4 regions of the Diaphorobacter sp. LR2014-1 genome follow, and region 2 is predicted to be linked to each of the others. Evidence: predicted binding sites of a transcription regulator. Region 2 holds the regulator's gene; each other region holds the start of a gene.
The links. Region 2 encodes FNR, which switches genes on or off when oxygen is low (the NO sensors DNR and NnrR bind a similar motif). Its sites were predicted from a motif close to TTGATNNNNATCAA; they were not measured.

Region 1: a site for FNR is predicted at 1,645-1,658, ahead of BV908_RS00860 (universal stress protein). Genes of this name have one in related genera too.
Region 3: a site for FNR is predicted at 1,997-2,010, ahead of BV908_RS10750 (CZB domain-containing protein). Genes of this name have one in related genera too.
Region 4: a site for FNR is predicted at 1,551-1,564, ahead of ubiM (5-demethoxyubiquinol-8 5-hydroxylase UbiM). Genes of this name have one in related genera too.

Annotation. Positions count from the first base shown of each region.
Region 1 covers NZ_MTBE01000001.1:180,977-184,553, reverse strand. Annotated here, with positions in the region: gene BV908_RS00870 (LysR family transcriptional regulator ArgP) at 1-464, shown strand, start outside; gene BV908_RS00865 (TetR/AcrR family transcriptional regulator) at 535-1,167, shown strand; gene BV908_RS00860 (universal stress protein) at 1,168-1,590, opposite strand; gene BV908_RS00855 (metallophosphoesterase) at 1,703-2,548, opposite strand; gene BV908_RS00850 (LysR family transcriptional regulator) at 2,565-3,536, opposite strand.
Region 2 covers NZ_MTBE01000003.1:99,052-102,628, reverse strand. Annotated here, with positions in the region: gene ccoG (cytochrome c oxidase accessory protein CcoG) at 1-334, shown strand, start outside; gene BV908_RS03825 (FixH family protein) at 414-674, shown strand; gene BV908_RS03820 (hypothetical protein) at 751-1,038, shown strand; gene fnr (fumarate/nitrate reduction transcriptional regulator Fnr) at 1,079-1,822, opposite strand; gene hemN (oxygen-independent coproporphyrinogen III oxidase) at 1,994-3,376, shown strand; gene BV908_RS03805 (sulfite exporter TauE/SafE family protein) at 3,380-3,577, shown strand, end outside.
Region 3 covers NZ_MTBE01000012.1:26,937-30,513, reverse strand. Annotated here, with positions in the region: gene BV908_RS10755 (ATPase, T2SS/T4P/T4SS family) at 1-1,262, shown strand, start outside; gene BV908_RS10750 (CZB domain-containing protein) at 1,393-1,917, opposite strand; gene BV908_RS10745 (LLM class flavin-dependent oxidoreductase) at 2,113-3,144, shown strand; gene gspF (type II secretion system inner membrane protein GspF) at 3,206-3,577, shown strand, end outside.
Region 4 covers NZ_MTBE01000001.1:202,255-205,831, forward strand. Annotated here, with positions in the region: gene BV908_RS00960 (acetoacetate--CoA ligase) at 1-1,106, opposite strand, end outside; gene BV908_RS00965 (DUF6139 family protein) at 1,220-1,459, opposite strand; gene ubiM (5-demethoxyubiquinol-8 5-hydroxylase UbiM) at 1,632-2,897, shown strand; partial or broken gene BV908_RS00975 (sensor domain-containing diguanylate cyclase) at 2,985-3,577, shown strand, end outside.

The DNA.
Region 1 (3,577 bases), on a different contig from region 2:
GCGTGACGACGTTGAAGAGCGCGCTGCGCGGCTGCCGCATGGTGCCCCTGGGCGCGATGCAGTACGTCGCCGTGGCCGCGCCAGAGCTGGCGCGCCGACAACTGCCGCAAGGGCTCACGGCGCACAACTTCCGCGACGTGCCTTTCGTCTCGTTCAACCGCAAGGACGATATGCAGGCCGAGTTCGTCACGCGCACCTTTGGCCTGAAACGCGTGTCTCTCAGCCGCGTGTTCGTGCCCAGCTCGGAGGGCCAGGTGCGCGCCGTGGCCGCGGGCTGGGGCGTGAGCGTGGTGCCCGAGCTGCTCGCGCGCCCCTGGCTGCAGCAAGGCCGGCTGGTGGACCTGGCGCCGGGCCATACGCTGCCCATCCAGCTGTACTGGCACTCATGGAACCTGGAGTCGGAAGTGCTGGATGCGCTGGCCGATGCGCTCACCAGCGCGGCGGCGCAGTACCTGTCGGCCTGACGGCACACGCGGATGGGGGTCTTTAGGGTTATCGGCCTGCGCGGGGTGAAGGCTCGCTAACATCGCCCGCATGAACACGTTGCAGCCGCCCCGTCCGTCCTTCAAGGAGCAGATGCTCCGGGCGCGCGAGGATGCCATCGTGGAGGCCGCGAGCCGCCTGCTGGGCGAAAAAGGCTTCGAGACCATGACCGTGGACGAGGTCGCCGCGGCCGTGGGCATTGCCAAGGCCAGCCTGTACAAACACTTTGCCGGCAAGGACGACCTGTGCTCGGCCGCCATGGTGCATGTGGTGGAGCGCCTGCAGCGCTTTCTGGCGGCGCTGCCGGCCGAACTGGGCGCCATGCAGCGCCTGCACGCGCTGCTGTGCTGGACGCTGCAGTTGCAACTGGCCGACGAGGTGCCGCTGCTGCCCAGCCGCAACTCCGCGCTGGCCCAGGCGCTGCGCGCCTGCGACGCCTACCGGGCATCGATGCAGGAGGTGCATGCCTGCATCCTCGGCTGGATCGTCGAGGCGCAGGCCCAGGGACAGCTGCGGCGCGAGTTGCCGCCCGATGTGATCTTGTGTGCGCTGCTGGCGCGCAATGCCGATCCCATGCTCGGCATGCTGCGCGACCGCGGCTATGCGGACGAGTGCATCATCGACTGGGCCGCGGACACCTGCCTGAGCGGCCTGGCGAGCGGCCCCGCCATGCGGGTGGCCTGATCAGCGCACCAGCAGTACCGGCACCTGGCAGTTGGCCAGCACCTGCGTGCTGACCGAGCCCATCACCAGCTTGCCCAGCGAGCCGTGGCCGTGCGTGCCCATGACGATCAGGTCGTACTTGCCGGACTCGGCCACCTTGGCGATGGTCTCGCCCGCCGGGCCCACCTTGGTCATGGTCTTGAGCTGCACGCCATGACGCGCCATGAACTTCACGACGGGCGACAGCACCTTTTCGCCTTCCTCAGCGTGGTACTTGTCCACGACTTCCTTGCCGAGCGCGGCGCGCGCGCGGGGAGGCAACTGGGGCTGCACGGTGATGGCCGTGTAGGTGTGCGAGCTGCCCAGCATCTCGTCGTGAGCGGCCAGGTAGGCCAGCATTTTCTTGGTGTAGGTGCTGCCGTCGACAGCAAGCAGGATGTTCATTCGAAGTGCTCCGGAAACGAGAAATCAGACTAATCCGCGCTGGCGCCTGTTGTCTTGACTTCAGTCATATTTTTGATGCGGTACGCGGTGGCGGGCGCAGGGCCCGCACGCATCATACGGTGAGCACGCAGTGCGGCTGAAAGGTTGCCTGCTCCCCCTTGCGGGCATAGCCCAGCGGGTTGGCCACTATGCGGCAGCTCCAGGGCGCGCCGTCCGCGCGGGCCCCGCGCACCAGGTAGTCGCTGGGGGCATGCAGATGGCCGTGCAGCCACAGCTGGGCGTGGGGCAGGCAGTCGTCCAGCGCATTGCAAAACCCCGCTGTGCCCGGCACCAGGCCGTAGCGCGGATCGGCGCTGAGCAGACTGGGCGCGAAGTGCGTGACGGCCACCGTCGTGCCCGCAAAGGGCTGCGCGAGCGCGTTGCGTAGCCAGGCCTGGCAAACCAGGGCCTGTTCGCGCACCTCGGCTGCAAGGAAGGGCACACCCTGGCGGGTGCTGCCAGTCTTGGAGAGATAGAAATTGGCCGCGCGGAACGCCTTCTCGCGCCGCTGCAGTCGCTGGCCCGGGTCGGTGATCGCCGCGTGATCGGCCAGCGCGTCGAAGTCGCTCCACAGCGTCGTTCCAACGAAGCGGACCCCCTGCAGCACCATGCTCTCACGCTCCAGCCAGATCAGCCCCAGCCGGTCGCAGATGCGGCGCAGGCGCGCATGCGCGGCGTCGAAGTCCTGCGTGTCGTATTCATGGTTGCCAGGGACGAAGACCACTGGCGTGGGCCATCCGGCGTACTGCGGCAGAGGGGAGAAGCGCGCCAGGCCGAAGTCGTCGTCCGACAGCAGCGAGCCGGCCTGGTAAGAGCCGATGTCGCCGGCCAACACCAGGACATCGGCGCCAACGGCGGGGCTGGGGGTGAAATGCGGGTGGGCTTCCAGGTGCAGGTCGGACAGCAGTTGCAGCTTCATGGGTGAGTGGGACGGGTCAATCCTGGCGGTGAATGGGGGCGGGCGTGTTGCGCGCGGCGCGCGCAATCGCCTCGCGCAGCCAGCGGTGGGCGGGGTCGTGGTTGCGCCGGCGGTGCCACAGTGCGTCCACGTGCACGGGCGGCAGCGTCATGGGCAGCGGGCGCCACACCAGTTCGTCGCGCACGCTGGCCACGCCGACGAAGTGGCGCGGCAGCACGGTGAGCAGGTCCGTGGTGGCCACCACCCGTCCCGCGGTGAAGAACTGGTTCACGGTAAGCACGATGCGGCGTTCACGTCCCAACGCGGCCAATGCCCCGTCGATGAAGCCGAAGGGCTTGCCCGAGAAGCTCACCAGCAGGTGGCGCGCGGCGCAGTACAGGTCCAGCGTCATCGGCACGGCGGCCAGCGGGTGGTCCGCGCGCATCACGCACACGTACTGGCCATCGTAGAGGCGGGTGCTTTCGTGCGCCACCACGTTGTCCGACTGCGCCCGCGCCGTGAGGTCGGCCAGCACGGCGGGGAAGTAGCCCACGGCCATGTCGGCGCTCTCGTCGTCCAGCAGGCGGCGCGGGTCGCGCGTGGTCAGCGGCACCACGCGCAGCGAGACGCCGGGGGCCTCGCGTTCCACGATCTCGATGAGTGGCGGGATCAGCGTGGCACCCGTGGCGTCGGCCATCGCCAGAACGAAGGTCGTCTGAGCGGACGCCGGGTCAAAGCGCCCGGGGGAAAGTGTCTCCTGCAACTGTGCCAATGCGTGCCGTACGGCGGGCCACAGGGCCAGTGCCCGCGGCGTGGGCTCCACGCCGTGGCCGCGCCGCGTGACCAGCTCGTCGCCGAGCACCTCGCGCAACCGGCGCAGTGCGTTGCTCACGGCGGGCTGTGTGATGGCCAGTTTCTCGGCGGCGCGGGTCAGGTTGCGCTCGGCCATGACCTCGTCAAAGACGCGCAGCAGATTGAGATCCAGCGTGCGAAAGTTCAATGGCTGCATGCTTCAATCATCACGCAGATGAATATGGGTGATTCAACATA
Region 2 (3,577 bases):
CACCCCGTTGAAGGTGGACATCGTGCGCGACCGCGCTGCGCTCTCGCGCATCGTGGCGGGAGGCAAGCTGGAAAATATCTACCGGCTGCAGATCATGAACGCCACGGAGGGGGCGCAGCGCTACACCATCAGCGCCCACGGCATGGAAGGGCTGGAAGTGGCGTCCGAGACCGCAATTGACATTGGACCGGCGGAATCCCGATGGGTGGTTGTCCGTCTTCAAATTCCGTATGGCTCAGCATCTCCCGGATCGCATACGGTGTATTTCGATATTCAAGCGCAGGGTGATAAAGCCCAAGTGGCAGAGAAATCCGTGTTCCTTGTGCCTCGCTGAAGGCGGTCGTGGAATGCAAATGAACAAGCTGTGCTCATAAATGAGCGAGGAGTTGGTATCGATGTCGAGTAATTCCCCCATGAATCTGGAAGACGCAGGAAAGCCTTGGTGGACGTTTGGCCATGTCTGGCTTGTCATCGCGGGGCCGGTGATAGTCATCATTGCGGGCTTCGTGACCCTCTGGCTGGCCGTGAGCCAACCTGACCCCGTCATCGCGGAAGACTATTACCAACGGGGATTGAACATCAACGAGACCCTGAAGGAGTCTGGGGGCGACATGACGCCTGCCATGAAGGGGCGCAACCATGCAGCTACTCCGCTGGAGGATCAACCGCGCTGACCGGCAGGGCGAGTCCTCTTTGCATGCCGGAGAACAGATGCTAGGCTGTCAACTACACCTGCTAGGAGATGGGCGAATGTGGATGCAACGATTGATGTGGATCGCGTGGCCGGCCTTTTTGATGGCGGGCGTCATGGAAATGGTGGTGTTCGCCTTCGTGGATCCAGAAGCGCTGCAGTGGTTTGATCAACCCCTGCATCTCTCGCGCGAAGGTGTGTATACCATCGCCTTTTTCACGTTCTGGTTCGTACTCATGGCTTCCAGCGCATTGACGACGCTGTTGTCACTCTCGCCCTTTGAGTTGAATCGCTGCCCCGTGCCCAAAGGGGCGCGGCCGGCTGATTGCGCCAAATACGTTTCCTGATCTTTCCGCCCATCAGTTATGAATCAGCAAAAACCCAGGCTTAATGGCAGGCTTGCTGGCTGTTGACAATGCGCTTCAGCGCATCGGTATCGACGATGCGCACATGGCGCTGTTTTACTTCCACAATACCTTCTTCCACGAACTTCGAAAACGTGCGGCTGACGGTTTCCAGTTTCAATCCCAGGTAGCTGCCGATCTCTTCGCGTGTCATGCGCAGCACCAATTCGGATTGTGAGAAACCCCGGGCATGCAAGCGTTGTACGAGATTCAACAGGAATGCGGCAAGGCGTTCCTCGGCACGCATACTCCCCAGCAACAGCATGACCCCATGCTCGCGAACAATCTCGCGGCTCATGATCTTGTGCACATGGTGCTGTAGTGCCGTTACTTCGCGCGACAACTCTTCAATACGATCGAAAGGCATGACGCATACTTCGGCGTCTTCAAGCGCTACCGCATCGCAAGTGTGACGGTCGCTCACGATGCCATCCAGGCCGATGATCTCGCCCGCCATTTGAAAACCTGTCACTTGGTCGCGACCGTCTTCGGTGGCGACACAGGTCTTGAAGAATCCGGTGCGGATAGCAAAAAGGGATGTGAAGGGTTCACCGTTCCGGAAAAGCGTGCCGCCACGCTTGATCTTGCGTCGTACAGCAACAATGTCATCGATGCGCTTGAGTTGCTGGTCGTCCAGACCCACGGGCATGCACAGCTCACGCAGATTGCAGTTTGAGCAGGCAACTTTGATGGTCTGGAGATTCGTATGCATGGGAACCCTGTTCATGGCTTGAGCTTACCTCTGAACGGCTGGGAGACATGGAATGCCGTAGGCCGTTGGACGACTTTGAGCCGAAGTCAAATTGTCGCCACAAGGACCTTATGGGCGCTTGATCAACGTCAAGGACTCATGGGGGACTCTACGGCACAGTGATATGAAAGTGCAAGGAATCCCGTCATGACCGTTGTTACAACAGAGCTCCTGCGTCGCTTTGACGTCCCAGGGCCGCGCTACACCTCTTATCCGACTGCTGATCGTTTTGTCGAGGCTTTTGGCGAGCGGGAATACATCCTTGCGCTGCAGCAGCGTCGCGTGGGTTCGGTAGCCAAGGCGATGCCTTTGTCGCTTTATGTCCACATCCCGTTTTGTGAATCGCTGTGCTATTACTGCGCGTGTAACAAGATCATTACCCGGCATCCAGAGCGGGCAGAGGTCTACTTGCGTTACCTCAGCCGTGAGATCGACCTGCATACGGCGCACTGCGGTGTGGGTCAGCATGTGAGCCAGCTGCATTTCGGCGGAGGCACGCCTACTTTTCTGACGGATGACGGTTTGCGCGAACTGATGGGCATGCTGAGGCGCAGTTTCGTCCTCGTTCCGGGGGGGGAGTACTCCATAGAAGTGGACCCCCGGACCGTGGATGAAGCGCGGCTGGGATTGTTGGCGGAGCTGGGTTTCAATCGCCTGAGCTTTGGCGTGCAGGATTTCGACCCTGAAGTACAAAAGGCCGTGCACCGCATTCAGCCTGCCGAAAAGGTGTTCGCGTTGGTCGATGCGGCTCGCAAGCTCGGGTTTGAATCGGTGAACGTGGATTTGATCTACGGGCTGCCGCGACAGACACCGGAGTCGTTTGATTGCACCTTGGAGCAGGTAGCCGAGCTGCGGCCAGACCGGATCGCGCTGTATGCGTACGCTCACTTGCCAGAACGCTTCAAATCGCAGCGACGCATCATCACGGCCGAGTTGCCCATGGCTTCGGCCAAGGTGTCCATGCTGGCCCGGTCACTTGATGTGTTCCAGGAGGCCGGCTACGTCTACGTGGGCATGGACCATTTTGCGCTGCCAGACGATGCGCTGGCGGTGGCCAAGCGGCAAGGCAGGCTGCACCGCAATTTCCAAGGCTATAGCACGCAGCCCGATTGCGACCTGATTGGTCTGGGCGTTTCTGCCATCGGGCGCGTGGGCGCTACTTATAGCCAAAATGTGAAAACGCTAGACGAGTATTACGACTGCATTAACCAGGGGCATTTGCCTGTGGTGCGCGGGCTGGCGTTGACCAAGGACGACTTAGTGCGCCGCGCAGTCATCATGGCGTTGATGTGCCAAGGTGAATTGCTGTTTGAGCCGTTGGAACAGTCTTGGCTGATTGATTTCCGCAGTTATTTCGATGCGGAATTACAGCAACTGCAAGAAATGGCGGCTCAGGGCTTAGTGAAAATCAGTGATGAGGGCGTTGAAGTCACGCCCATGGGGTGGTATTTCGTGCGCGGCGTGGCCATGGTGTTCGACAAGTATCTGCAGGCTGACCGCAACCGCGCTCGCTTTTCCCGGATTATTTGACCCATGCTGTGGGCGCTGGCCACGACGGCCTTCCTGATGGGGCTGATGGGAGGGGCTCACTGTTTGGCGATGTGTTCTGTTCCCTGCGCGGCGCTTACGGGGCTGGGTGGCACGCCGGACGCCACCCAAACCATTCAATGGGCGTCCCGTCGCGGAATCTTCCAACGGGTAGCGCAGTTTCACGTGGGGCGCCTGATCGGT
Region 3 (3,577 bases), on a different contig from region 2:
AGCATGCCGTACACCAGTTCATGCCGCTGGACGCCCCCACGCTGGCGCAGCGCATCAGCGCGGCGTATTCGCAAAGCGAATCCAGCGCGGCCACGGTGGTGAGCGAGGTGGAAGAAGGCGCCGACCTCTCGCGCATGATGCAGGAGCTGCCCGCCGTGGAAGACCTGCTGGAGTCCGCGGGCGACGCGCCCATCATCCGCATGCTCAACGCCCTGCTCACGCAGGCCGTGCGCGACGGCGCGAGTGACATCCACATCGAGCCCTACGAGCGCCACTCCAGCGTGCGCTTTCGCGTGGACGGCACGCTGCGCGAGGTGGTGCAGCCCAACCGCGCGCTGCACGCCGCGCTGATCAGCCGCCTGAAGATCATGGCGGACCTGGACATCTCCGAAAAGCGCCTGCCGCAGGACGGACGCATCAGCCTGCGCCTGGGCACCCGCGCCGTCGACGTGCGCGTGTCCACGCTGCCCAACGCCCATGGCGAGCGCGCCGTGCTGCGCCTCTTGGACAAGAGCGAGAGCAAGCTGAACCTGGAGGCCGTGGGCATGCAGGGCGAGGTGCTGGCGCGGCTGGCGCACCTGATCCAGCAGCCGCACGGCATCATCCTCGTGACCGGCCCCACGGGCTCGGGCAAGACCACCACGCTGTACGCGGCGCTGGCGCGGCTGGACGCCGCGCGCAGCAACATCATGACGGTGGAAGACCCCATCGAGTACGAGCTGCCCGGGGTGGGCCAGACGCAGGTCAACGCCAAGATCGACCTGACGTTTGCCAAGGCCCTGCGCGCCATCCTGCGCCAGGACCCCGACGTGATCATGATCGGCGAGATCCGCGACTTCGAGACCGCGCAGATCGCCATCCAGGCCTCGCTCACCGGCCACTTGGTGCTGGCCACGCTCCACACCAACGACGCGGCCAGCGCCATCACGCGCCTGACCGACATGGGAGTGGAGCCGTTCCTGCTGTCCTCGTCGCTGCTGGGGGTGCTGGCGCAGCGCCTGGTGCGCAAATATTGCGGCGAGTGCCACGGTGCAGGCTGCGAGCACTGCGGCCATACCGGCTACGCGGGGCGCACCGGCGTGTTCGAACTGCTGGTGGTGGACGACGCCATCCGCGCGCAGATCCACAACCAGGCCCCGGAGGCCGAGGTGCGCACCCAGGCCCTGGCCGGCGGCATGACGCTGATGCGCGACGATGGCGAGCGGCTGATCCACGCCGGCATCACCAGCCGCGAAGAAGTGCTGCGTGTGACGCGCGACTGAGCGGACAGGCCGCAGCGGCGCCTTTCAAAAACAGGAGCGCGGCGCGCTTGCCAAGACTGGGTTTTCAATACAAATTGCATTGAAAACCATTACAGACAAGCGCTAGTAGCTCTTATATCAATAGCGAATTTCAGCGTTCACCTGTGGCCATCGGCTGGGGGGGACGCTTCCCGTGGTCCAGCCCGCGCTGCAGCTCCTTGAGCAGCAGCACCACCTGGCGCGACGCATGCTGGCAGCTCTTGAACGCCTGCTCGGCCCGCAATTGATCGCCCTGCGCCAGATGCGTCAACAGCACGGCCGCCTGGTGGTGAAAATACTGGTGGCGGCGCATCAGCATGTCGAAAGCAGGAAAGTGCCCCAGCGCCACGCGCCCGCTGCCGTGCAGCCAGCGGCCCAGCTCGGAACAGGTGTCGTCCACCACCGTTTCGGGGCGCAGCTGTTCGTCGCGCGCGCCCGCCAGCGCTTGGGCCAGCCAGGGCAGCCAGCGCTCGTGCATGACGATGGCAGCCTCGATGTCGAACGCCGCCAGGAGCCGCGAAGCCTCTTCGTCGTACAGCACCAGCGCGCTGGCCTCGCTCGCAGGCAGCGAAGTCCAGTCCTCAGGCGCGGCCAGGCCATCGGCACGCGGCTGAAACAAACGGCTGAAGAACCCCATAGACACCCCCCGCACGCCCCGTGCATCACTTCCTGGCAGCGTCGCACAGGACGCCAAAAGTGACAATATGTTTCGTGTGTTGATTTAAAACAAATTCAGTATATCAATAGCAAAACGCTATGCACCATGCGGGAACCTCTGCCCACCATACCCGCGGCGCAGCACGGATTTCACCCGCAGCCCACAATCGGTGCCATGACCACACATTCCCTGCCTTTACTTTCCATGCTTGATCTCGTGCCCGTGCGCGAGGGCGGCACCGTGGCCCAGGCACTGCAGATCGCCGTGCAGACGGCGCAGCATGTGGAGGCGCTGGGCTTCAAGCGCTACTGGCTGGCCGAGCACCACAACATGCCGGGCATCGCCAGCTCTGCCACGGCCGTGCTGGTCGGCCACGTGGCCGGGGCCACGCGGTCCATCCGCGTGGGCTCGGGCGGCATCATGCTGCCCAACCACGCGCCGCTGGTGGTGGCCGAGGCCTTCGGCACGCTGGCCGAGCTCTACCCCGGCCGCATCGACCTGGGGTTGGGCCGCGCACCCGGCACCGACGGCGCCACCATGCGTGCCCTGCGCCGCGACCGCGTGGAGACCGAGGCCGACTTCCCCCGCGACGTGGCCGAGCTGCAGCAGCTCTTGGCGCCCGCGCAGCCGGGCCAGCGCATCACCGCCGTGCCGGGCGCCGGCACGCAGGTGCCCCTCTGGCTGCTGGGCTCCAGCCTGTTCTCGGCGCAACTGGCGGCGCAGATGGGCCTGCCCTACGCCTTCGCCTCGCACTTTGCGCCGCGCATGCTGCACGCGGCCATCGACATCTACCGCCGGCTGTTCCGCCCCTCGCCGACATGCGCCAAGCCCTACGTGGTGATCGGCGTGCCCGTGATCGCCGCACCCACCGATGACGAGGCGCAGTACCTGGCCAGCAGCACCTACCAGCGCGTGCTGGGCATCCTCACCGGCCAGCGCGGACTGCTGCAGCCGCCCGTAGAAGGTTATCTGCAGAGCCTCGCGCCGCAGGAGCGCGCCGCCGTGGCCGACTTCCTCGCGGTCGGCGTGGTCGGTGGCCCGCAGACCGTGCGCGAGGGCCTGCAGGCGCTGCTGGCCGCCACGCAGGCCGACGAATTCATGCTGGTGAGCGACGTGTACGACCCGGCGCTGCGCCTGCGCTCGCTGGAGATCACCGCCCAGGCGCACGCGGCACTGTCACCCGCAGCGGCTACCATGGCGGGCTGAACGGGTCGACTGCGGCCCGCCCAGTTTGCCCCTGCTCGCCCACCGCCGCTGACTTCTCCGCATGCCCGCCTATTCCTTCGAAGCCCTGGACGCCCAAGGCCATGTGCGCCGCGGCACCCTGGAGGCCGACAGCCCCAAGGCCGCCCGCAGCCTGCTGCGCGCCCAGGCCCTGGTGCCCCTGGATGTGGAGGCGCTGGCCGCTGGCGCCGCTCCCGGAACACCCCCCACGCTGGCGCAGCGGCTGTTCACGCGGCCGGTGTTCAACGCCACGGGGCTGGGCGTGTGGACGCGCCAGCTCGCCGGGCTGGTGGGCTCGGGCCTGCCGCTGGAGCGTGCGCTGACCGCGCTCGCCGAAGAGGCGGACGACGAGCGCCAGCGCCACCTGCTGGCCGCGCTGCGCGCCGAGGTCAACGCCGGCTCCACCTTCGCACGC
Region 4 (3,577 bases), on a different contig from region 2:
CGCTCCTCGGCCGCCATGCGCCACAGCACTGTCCAGTCGGGCCGCTCCTTGCTGCCGCCGGGGTTGCCGTCGTACAGCACGCAGGTGGTGCCGCCCAGCAGGCCGCCGACCTGGGCGTTCCACATGATCCAGCCGGTGGAGCTGTACCAGTGGTAGCGCTCGCCCAGGGAGTTGGGCGCGTAGCTGCAGCCGATGTCGTTGTGCAGCACCGCCAGCTGCAGCATTACCAGCAGCATGCCGCCATGGCCGTGCACGATGGGCTTGGGCAGGCCGGTGGTGCCGCTGGAATAGACGATCCACAGCGGGTGGTCGAACGGCAGCCACGCCGGTTCAAAGGCCGCAGTCTCTGCATCATTTCGGGCGATGACGCTTGCGTAGCAAGCGGTATCAGCTACTGTTTTTGAAGCATCCAGGTTGTTCACCAGCACCACGTGGCGCAGCGTGGGCAGTTGCGCGCGCAGCTCGGCCAGCACGTCGCAACGGTCATGGTCGCGCCCCCCATAGGTGACGCCGTCCACGGCCAACAGCACCGTCGGAGCGATCTGGCGGAAGCGGTCCAGCACCGCGTGCGTACCCATGTCGGGCGCGCACAGGCTCCACACCGCACCGATGCTGGCGCAGGCCAGGAAGGCGACGATGGTCTCGGGGATGTTGGGCAGGTAGGCTGCCACGCGATCGCCGGGCTGTACGCCTTGGGCCCTCATGTGCAGCGCCAGCGCCGCCACCTGCCGGCGCAGCGCGGGCCAGGACAGCTCGCGGCGCTCGCCGCGTTCGTTGCGGCCGATGAGGGCCGGCTGGCCCGCGGCCTGTGCGGCGCCCACATGGCGCAGCACCTGGCGCGCGTAGTTCACCTGCGCGCCGGGGAACCACTGCGCGCCGGGCATCACGTTCTTTGCGAGTACCGCGCGGTGCGGCGTGGGTGACTGCAGGTCGAAATAGTCCCAGACGCTCTGCCAGAAGGCGTCCAGATCGGTGGTGGACCAGCGCCATAGCGCGTCGTAATCGTCAAAGCGCAGGCCGTGCTGCGCCTGCAGCCCATCCTGGTAGCGACGTATCTGGGGCGTGTAAGGCGGGTGTGTTGGGGGGATGTTGTGGTGTGTCTCCATGCGCACAGCCTAGCGCGGTCGCGGTCGCCGTGCGCGCCACGCACGTGACAACTGGCCGGCCGCACCTCGCCGGTCGCACCTGGCCGGCGGCACCTCGCCGGCCGCACCTGGCCTCAGCGCCGCGGCTGCTCCGTCACGCTGGTGATGGCATAGCCCTTATCGCGCAGCTGCCGTCCGGGCTCGGGAATACCAAGGTCGTTCCAGTGCGCCTGGGTTTCGTCCCGTTCCACGGCGCGGTGCTCGCAGTTCCAATCGGTATTGATGGCCTCCTGCGGTATGGGCTTGCCCTCGGGCACGGCCAGATGGGAATAACGCCCCTCGGCTTCGGATCGGCGGTAGATGTCCACGCGCATGTCGGGTCCTTTGCTTGCTGGTTGCAGGGTTCTCCACTGTAGTGAGACCATCGCCCGCCCGGCGTAGGAAGCGGCCGCATGGCCGCCGTGCTTGACGCAAGGCAAGATCGCCGCTTTCCGCCCTGCCGACAATTGCCCGCTGTTGCCACTGCCGGCGGCCTGTTTCTCAATCATGACAACACAAGACGTTTCCTCTCAGCGCAGCGACGTGCTCATCGTGGGTGCGGGGCCTGCCGGGCTGTCGCTGGCGGCCTCGCTGGCCCAGGCTGGCATGCAGGTGACGGTGCTGGAGCAGCAACCCGCTTCCACGCTGGCCGCGCCCCCGGCCGACGGGCGCGAGATTGCACTCACCCACCCCAGCGTGGCGACGCTGCAGCGCATCGGCAGCTGGCAGCGCCTGGCCGCGCACGAGGTCGGCCTGCTGCGCGAGGCGCAGGTGCACGACGGCCCCGTGGGCCAGCGCGGGGCCATGCAGCTGCATGCAGGCGGCAGCGGCGTCCAGCATTTGGGCTGGATCGTGCCCAACCACGCGCTGCGCCGCACGGCCTACGAAGTGGCCGCGCACACGCCCGGCGTACGACTGGTCACCGAGGCGCGCGTCACGCGCGTGGCCGTCACGCCCGCGCATGCTGAGCTGGAATACACCGACACCCGCAACCTCGACGCAGCGCCCCTGCGTCTGCAGGCCCCGCTGCTGGTGGCTGCCGACAGCCGCTTTTCCGCCACGCGGCGCCAGTTGGGCATTGGCGCGGCCATGCACGACTTCGGCCGCACGGTCATCGTCTGCCGCCTGCGCCATGAGCTGCCCCACCACGAGGTCGCGCACGAGTGCTTCGGCTACGAGCAGACGCTGGCGATCCTGCCGCTGCCGGGCGACCTGGTCGATGGCGCGCCGATGTGCTCGGCCGTGGTCACCACCGGCGCGGCGCATGCGCAGGAGCTGCTGGCACTGCCCCCTGAGGCATTCGCCGCACGCGTACAAGCCCAGTTCAAGGACCGCCTGGGCGCCATGCGGCTGGTGGGCGAGCGCCACGCCTACCCGCTGGTCGCCGTGTATGCGCACCGCTTCGCCGCCGCGCGCTGCGCGCTGCTGGGTGACGCGGCCGTCGGCATGCACCCGGTGACGGCGCACGGGTTCAACATGGGGCTGGCGGGTGTGGACAGCCTCACGCGCACTCTCACCCAGGCACGCGAGCGCGGCGCGGACATCGGCGCCGCCAGCGTGCTGGAGGGTTACGCGCGCGGCCATCACCGCCACGCCTGGCCGCTGTACCAGGGCACGAATGCCATCGTGCGCCTGTACACCGACGACCGGCCGCTGCCCCGCCTGCTGCGCCAGGTGGTGCTGGCGGGCGCCAACCGGCTGCCGCCCCTCAAGGGCGCCATCGTGAGCCAGCTCACAGGCCGGCGCCCCGCCTGGCCCAGCGCCGCACCTTAGCGCGCACACCGTGATCCAACTGGAGGGGCAGGCGTTCGCTGCCTGTCCCGGCCAGCGTCCTGCGGCACACCCACCCATAATGGCCGCATGGACAACCTGTTGGACCATCTCAGCGAGACCGTCACCCGCGCACGCACCGTCGAAGAGCTCACCCGGCCGCTGCTGGAGCTGCTGGAAGACATCACCGGGTTCGAATCCACCTACCTCACGGTGGTGGACCTGGAGCGGGGTGTGCAGCGTGTGCTGTACGCGCGCAACACGCGCCAGATGCAGATCCCGGAGGGACTGAGCGTGCCCTGGCACGACACGTTGTGCAAACGCGCGCTGGACGAGGGCCGCCCCTTCACCGCCGACGTGGGGCAATGCTGGGGCGATTCGCAGGCCGCCGCGGCGCTGGGCATCCAGACCTACGCCAGCACACCGGTGCGCATGGCCGACGGCCAGCTCTACGGCACGCTTTGCGCCGCCAGCGACGAGCGCCAGGAGCTCACTTCACAGGCGCGCAACGCGCTGACGCTGTTCGCGCGGCTCATTGGCCAGCAGGTCGAGCGCGAGCAGCTGCTGCAGCAATTGCTGCAGGCCAATGCCCGGCTGGCGGCCTATGCGGCGACCGATGCCCTTACCGGCCTACCCAACCGCCGCGCGCTGCGCGAAATGCTGCACCAGCAACTGGCGCAAGG